One region of the Kribbella sp. NPDC050470 genome, then DNA from elsewhere that is predicted to be linked to it. Evidence: riboswitches for the same ligand, from Rfam matches in the RefSeq annotation. Region 1 holds a riboswitch; the other holds the start of a gene.

Region 1 (3,403 bases):
AGGTGGTCGTCTACCCGGGGCTCGGGCACAACGCCCACGTGCAGGACGCGGGGCTGCTCAGCACTCGATGACGTTGACGGCCAGGCCGCCGCGGGACGTCTCCTTGTACTTGATCTTCATGTCGGCGCCGGTCTCGCGCATCGTCTTGATCACCTTGTCCAGGGTGACGACGTGCACGCCGTCGCCGTGCATCGCCATCCGGGCCGCGTTGATCGCCTTCACCGAGGCCATCGCGTTGCGCTCGATGCAGGGGATCTGGACCAGCCCGCCGACCGGGTCGCAGGTCAGGCCGAGGTTGTGCTCCATCGCGATCTCGGCCGCGTTCTCGACCTGCTGCGGGGTGCCGCCGAGCACCTCGCACAGGCCGGCCGCGGCCATCGAGCAGGCCGAGCCGACCTCGCCCTGGCAGCCGACCTCGGCACCGGAGATCGAGGCGTTCTCCTTGTAGAGCACACCGATCGCGCCGGCGGTCAGCAGGAACCGGACGGCGCCGTCGTCGCTCGATCCCGGCACGAACCGGCGGTAGTAGTGCAGCACGGCGGGGATGATGCCCGCGGCGCCGTTCGTCGGGGCGGTGACGATCCGGCCGCCGGACGCGTTCTGCTCGTTCACCGCGAGCGCGAACAGGTTGACCCAGTCCATCACCTTGAGCGGGTCGACCGACCACGGGTCCGACCTCAGCCGGGTGTGCAGCGCGTGCGCCCGCCGCGGCACCTTCAGGCCGCCGGGCAGGATGCCCTCGGTCTCGCAGCCCTCGCGGACGCAGTCCTGCATCACCTGCCAGATCCGCAGCAGGCCGTCGCGGATCTCGTCCTCGGTCCGCCAGGCCAGCTCGTTCGCGAGCATCACCTCGCTGATCGACAGCTGCGACTCACGGCACCGGTCGAGCAGCTCGGCGCCGGTGCTGAAGTGGTACTTCAGCGCGGTGGTGTCCGGCACGATCCGGTCCCCGGCGGCCGCGGTCTCGTCGACCACGAAGCCGCCGCCGACCGAGTAGTAGGTGCGCTCCCGGAGCACCTCGCCGTCCGCCGTACGGGCGGTGAACATCATCCCGTTGGGGTGGTACGGCAGCGCCTTGCGCCGGTGCATCGTCAGGTCGGTGTTCTCGTCGAACCGGATCTCGCGCTCGCCGGCGAGCATCAGCCCGCCGCATTCGCGGATCGTCTCGACCCGGGCGTCGACGGAGTGGGTGATCACGGTCTCGGGGTCCGCGCCCTCGAGACCGAGCAGGACGGCCTTGTTGCTGCCGTGGCCGTAGCCGGTCGCACCGAGCGAGCCGAAGAGCTGAGCCTCGACCCTCGCCGTCCGGGCGAGCAGCCCGTCGTCGGCCAGACCGAGTGCGAACGTGCGGGCGGCGCGCATCGGGCCCACCGTGTGGGAGCTCGACGGGCCGATCCCGATACTGAACAGGTCGAAGACGCTGATCGCCATCGTGTGGAGGTTCCTTCCGGTCGCCGTTGACCGTTTGGTGTCCTCCCCGCTCTGTCAGACGGACGTCTTCCAGAGGTGCCTCGCCCGTACGGTGAAGGTGCCTGAGAGATTCTTGGGGAGAGTTGCTCCTACGGCGCCCGGGTCCAGGATGTCTCCCTGGCCCGGGACTCTCCCGCACGGGTTCATGCGGCTGTTGAGTTGACTGACGTCCGTGACGGTACGGCGGCCTGCTGGCCGCCGTCAATCCGGCCGGTCCGCACCGCCCAGATCTCGAAGAACCAGGTGAACAACGGGGGAACGCCGGCTGCCAGCGCGGCCAGGGTGACCGGCCAGGACCAGCGCAGCGGGCCGCGCACGACCAGCACGGTGAGCACGTAGACGACGAAGATGCCGCCGTGGATCGGGCCGAAGATCTTGACCCCGAGCTCGTTGTCGGACAGCACGTACTTGAACAACATGCCGATCAGCAACCCGGTCCAGGAGACCGCCTCCGCGATCGCCACCCACCGGAACCACACCGCGTGCTTTGTACTCATCAGCGACCGACCCTAACAAGTCCCCCAAGGCGCACCCGGGGTCGGCCGGGGGCTCGTCCCCGATGTGGCCGAGCAAACGGTTGCCGAGGATCGAGGGAGTTTCCGCAGACAGGAGATCTCCCTGATGAGATTCAGACAACGCGTCCTCGCGTCCGGAGTGGCGCTGGGTGTCGCGACCGCCGGCCTCGTGACGCTGCCGATGCCGGCCGTTGCCGAGACCACGGTGCAGTGGGCCGACTGCAAGCCGGAGGGCAAAGACAAGCCGGAGGTGGTCGAGGGCTCGCAGTGCGCGACTCTGCAGGTCCCGGTCGACTGGCACAACCCGGACGGACCCACGTTCGGGCTGGCGATCGCCCGCCGTACGGCGAAGAACCCGGGCGACCGCGTGGGCGTGCTGGTGTGGGGCCCGGGCGGTCCCGGTGACTCCGGTGTCGACCGGGTGAAGACCGGGATGAGCCGGTTCAGCCAGCGGGTGCAGGACCGGTTCGACGTGGTCAGCTTCGACCCGCGGGGCATCGCCCGGAGCAACCCGGTGAAGTGCTCGGCCGCGTTGCTGGCCAAGCAGCCGTCGCCGGTCATCAAGAGCCAGGCCGAGTTCGCCGCGACGATCAGCTACAACCGCGACCTGGCCGCCGACTGCCGGTCCAACACCGGTCCGGTCTACGACCACATCGACACCTGGCAGACAGTCCGGGACGTGGACGCGATTCGCGCCGCGCTGGGTGAGTCGGCGATCTCGTTCCACGGCAGCTCGTACGGAACGCTGCTCGGGGCGCAGTACGCCGAGACGTACCCGAAGCGCGTCCGGGCGATGGTCGTAGAGAGCGTGGTCGACCACAGCGCCGACTCGGCTCGCTCGTTCCTCGACTCGCAGGCATGGGCTGCTCAGGACTCGTTCGACGAGTTCGTGAAGTGGTGCGTGAGTACGACGGCCTGCGCGCTGCACGGTCGGGACATCCACGCGCTGTGGGACGACCTGCTGGCCCGGGCGGATCGCGGTGCGGTGCCTGATCCGCAGAGACCGACGCTGCCGATCACGCCGTACTGGCTGAGCTTCAACGTGTTCCGCATGCTCTACGGACCGCGCTGGACCGACCTCGCGACCATGCTGAAGACCCTCGACGCCAGCGCGCCGCCGACCGGGCAGCCGCCGGTGCCGACCGGCCTGGCCTCCAACACGCTCGCGGTCTTCTGCCAGGACTGGAACCTCCCGGTCCGCAACTACCAGGAGTACGCCGGCCTGCTCACCCGACTGGCCCGGAACAACCCGGACATGCGCTACCCCGGCCAGCTGATGGCCGTCTCGATGTGCCTCGGCATGCCCGCGGCGGACAACCCGCAGCACCGGCTGAAGGTACGCGACCTGGACGACCCGATCCTGCTGATCAACGCCCGCCACGACCCGGCCACGGGCTACAACTGGGCCCGCAGCGTCG
Region 2 (3,403 bases), on a different contig from region 1:
AGGCGTGACACGCACCGGCGACACGGATCTGACGGCGCAGTCGACGTCCGAAGCACACGCCGAGGCGGCCGCTGCCGCGGGCGTCCAGGGTCTGCTCTTCGACGACGACCTGCGGCCGATGCCGGAGGACGTCGGGTTCCGCGGCCCGACGGCGTGCGCCGCGGCCGGGATCACCTACCGTCAGCTCGACTACTGGGCCCGCACCGGCCTGGTCTCCCCGTCGGTCCGCCCGGCGACCGGCTCGGGCACGCAGCGGCTGTACGGCTTCCGCGACGTCTTGTTGCTGAAAGTGATCAAGCGCCTGCTGGACGCCGGGATCTCGCTGCAGCAGATCCGGACCGCGATCGCGCACCTGAGCAAGCGCGGGATCGACGACCTGACCCAGATCACGCTGATGAGCGACGGCGCCTCGGTCTACATGTGCACCTCGCCGGACGAGGTCATCGACCTGCTGGCCGGCGGCCAGGGCGTGTTCGGGATCGCGCTCGGCGGCGTCTGGCGCGAGGTCGAGGGCTCGCTGTCCGAGCTGCCCACCGAGCGCGCCGACGGTCACGACGACGGCGACCACCACGCGAACGACGAGCTCGCCGCCCGCCGCCGCGCCCGCATGACCGGCTGACCGACTCCGAACCCCGACTCCGAACCATAGTGCGCCCACTCACCGCTGAATCGCTGCGCGGTGTGTGGGCGACTTTGTTGTTACCCCTGAATGCGGACGACACCATCGACTTCACCCGCCTGGAGGCCCAGGCGGCGACCCTAGCCACCACCGAGCTGGATGGGCTCTACGCACACGGCACGGCGGGGGAGTTCCAGACCCTGACCGAGGACGAGTTCGACCGGGTCAACGAGGTGCTGGCCGGGGCGGGCAAGCCGTTCCAGATCGGCGCCAGTCACCCGTCGGCGCAGGTCCAGCTGGCGCGCGTGCAACGGGCAGCCGTGCTCGAGCCGGGCGCGATCCAGGTGATCCTGCCCGACTGGTTGCCGCTCAACGACCGCGAGGCCCTCGACTTCGTCCGGCGGGTGGCGGACACGGCAGGCGACGTACCGCTCGTGCTCTACAACCCGCCGCATGCGAAGACACCGGTCGGGCCGCAGTTGCTGCAGCAGTTGGCGCCGAGCCTGATCGGCTTGAAGACCGCCGGCGGGGACAAGGCATGGTTCGACGAGGCAACGAAGTCCGGGCTGTCGATCTTCGTGCCCGGTCACTTCCTGGCGAGCATGTCGCTACTCGGTGCGCACGGCAGCTACTCGAACGTCGCGGCGCTGTCACCGAACGGTGCTTTCAGGTTTGCGCGCGACCTGGATGTCGAGCGGCGGATCGGCGAGTTCTTCGCGCAGCACGTCGTACCGCTGCAGAAGGCCGGGCTGTCCAACCCGGCGCTGGACAAGTTCCTGGCTGCGGTCGGTGACTGGGCGGACGTCGGGACGCGAGTCCGCTGGCCGATGACGTCTGCCACCACAGCTCAGGTCGAGGCCGCCCGGCCGGTCGCCCGGAGGCTGCTACCCGAACTGTTCGAGGATTCCTGGTAGCCTCGGGACAGCCGTACACAGCACTCGGGAGAGACCCGTTGACCCGGGCGCCGAAGGGGCAATTCCTCCCCGGAACCTCTCAGGCCCATGGACCGAGTGCCACAGGCGACTCTGGAGCGCGCACCGGGCGTGACAGAGGGGGAGGCCACCGGCAGCACTGTCAGCAACGGAGCCTCTAGTGAACGACATTCCACAGGTCTCGGCGGCCTTCGCCGACCGCCACATCGGACCGCGCCCGGACGAGGTCGCGCGGATGACCCAGCTTCTCGGGTACGACGACGTCGACGCGCTCGTGGACGCCGCCGTGCCCGCGTCGATCCGGTCCGCCGAGGCGCTCCGGCTGCCTGACCCGGCCTCCGAGGTGGACGCGCTGCACGAGCTGCGCCAGCTCGCCGCGCGCAACAACGTCGCCACCTCGATGATCGGCCAGGGGTACTACGGCACCTTCACGCCGTCCGTCATCGTCCGCCGCCTGGTCGAGAACCCGGCCTGGTACACGGCCTACACGCCGTACCAGCCGGAGATCTCCCAGGGCCGGCTCGAGGCGCTGCTGAACTTCCAGACCGTGGTCTCCGACCTGACCGGCCTGCCGACCGCGAACGCGTCGCTGCTCGACGAGGGCACCGCGGCCGCCGAGGCGATGACGCTGGCGCACCGATCCAACAAGAAGAGCAAGTCGGACCGGTTCCTGGTCGACGCGGACTGCTTCGCCCAGACCATCGCAGTGGTGCAGACCCGGGCCGAGGCGCTCGGGATCGAGGTCGTGGTCGCCGACACCACCGACGGCCTGCCCGAGGGCGACTTCTTTGGCTTCCTGGTGCAGTACCCGGGCTCCGGCGGCGTGGTCCGCGACCTGAAGCCGCTGATCGCCGCCGCGCACGAGCGCGACACCCTGGTCGCGGTCGCGTCCGACCTGCTCGCGCTGACCCTGCTGGAGGCTCCGGGTGAGGCTGGCGCCGATATCGTGATCGGGTCGTCGCAGCGCTTCGGCGTACCGCTGTTCTACGGCGGTCCGCACGCCGGGTTCATGTCCGTGCGCTCCGGTCTCGAGCGGTCGTTGCCGGGTCGTCTCGTCGGGGTCTCGGTGGACGCCGACGGCGCCCCGGCGTACCGGCTGGCGCTGCAGACCCGCGAGCAGCACATCCGCCGCGAGAAGGCGACCTCGAACATCTGTACGGCGCAGGTCCTGCTGGCCGTGGTCGCGTCGATGTACGCCGTCTACCACGGGCCGGACGGCCTGAAGGCGATCGCGGCGCGCGTCAACGACTACGCCGGCAAGCTGGCCGAGTCGCTGCGGGCCGGCGGCGTGGAGGTAGTCCACGACAACTTCTTCGACACCGTGCTGGCCCGGGTCCCGGGTCGCGCCGCGGACGTGGTCGACGCCGCCCGGCAGAACGGGATCTGGCTGCGGCTCGTCGACGCCGACCACGTCGGCATCTCCTGCGACGAGAAGACCGACGCGCACGCGCTCCGCTCGGTCTGCGACTCCTTCGACCTGCGGTACGACGGCGCGCTGTCCGCGACCGCATTGCCCGAGGCGGTCCGCCGTACGTCGGACTACCTGACCCACCCCGTGTTCAACACGCACCGGTCCGAGACCGCGATGCTGCGGTACCTGCGCAAGCTGTCGGACTACGACTACGCGCTGGACCGCGGGATGATCCCGCTCGGCTCGTGCACGATGAAGCTCAACGCGACCACCGAGATGGAGCCGGTCACCTGGCCGGAGTTCGCCGACCTGCACCCGTTCGCGCCGGTCGAGGACGCGGCCGGGTACGTGAAGCTGATCGGCCAGCTGGAGCGCTGGCTGGCCGAGGTGACCGGCTACGCGAAGGTGTCGATCCAGCCGAACGCCGGCTCCCAGGGTGAG

Evidence for each region. A riboswitch is a leader RNA that binds a small molecule or an ion and turns the genes downstream of it on or off. The one in region 1 is predicted to bind glycine.
Region 2: it holds a riboswitch for glycine, as region 1 does, so the genes downstream of both, gcvP (aminomethyl-transferring glycine dehydrogenase) here and ACIBGM_RS11340 (L-serine ammonia-lyase) in region 1, are expected to answer to the same signal.

Annotation. Positions count from the first base shown of each region.
Region 1 is NZ_JBITHV010000003.1:577,408-580,810, reverse strand. Features, by position in the region: gene ACIBGM_RS11345 (alpha/beta fold hydrolase) at 1-71, shown strand, start outside; gene ACIBGM_RS11340 (L-serine ammonia-lyase) at 58-1,431, opposite strand; glycine riboswitch at 1,511-1,616, opposite strand; gene ACIBGM_RS11335 (DUF3817 domain-containing protein) at 1,614-1,967, opposite strand; gene ACIBGM_RS11330 (alpha/beta hydrolase) at 2,092-3,403, shown strand, end outside.
Region 2 is NZ_JBITHV010000006.1:491,193-494,595, forward strand. Features, by position in the region: gene ACIBGM_RS20435 (MerR family transcriptional regulator) at 5-619, shown strand; gene ACIBGM_RS20440 (dihydrodipicolinate synthase family protein) at 682-1,533, shown strand; glycine riboswitch at 1,549-1,638, shown strand; gene gcvP (aminomethyl-transferring glycine dehydrogenase) at 1,787-3,403, shown strand, end outside.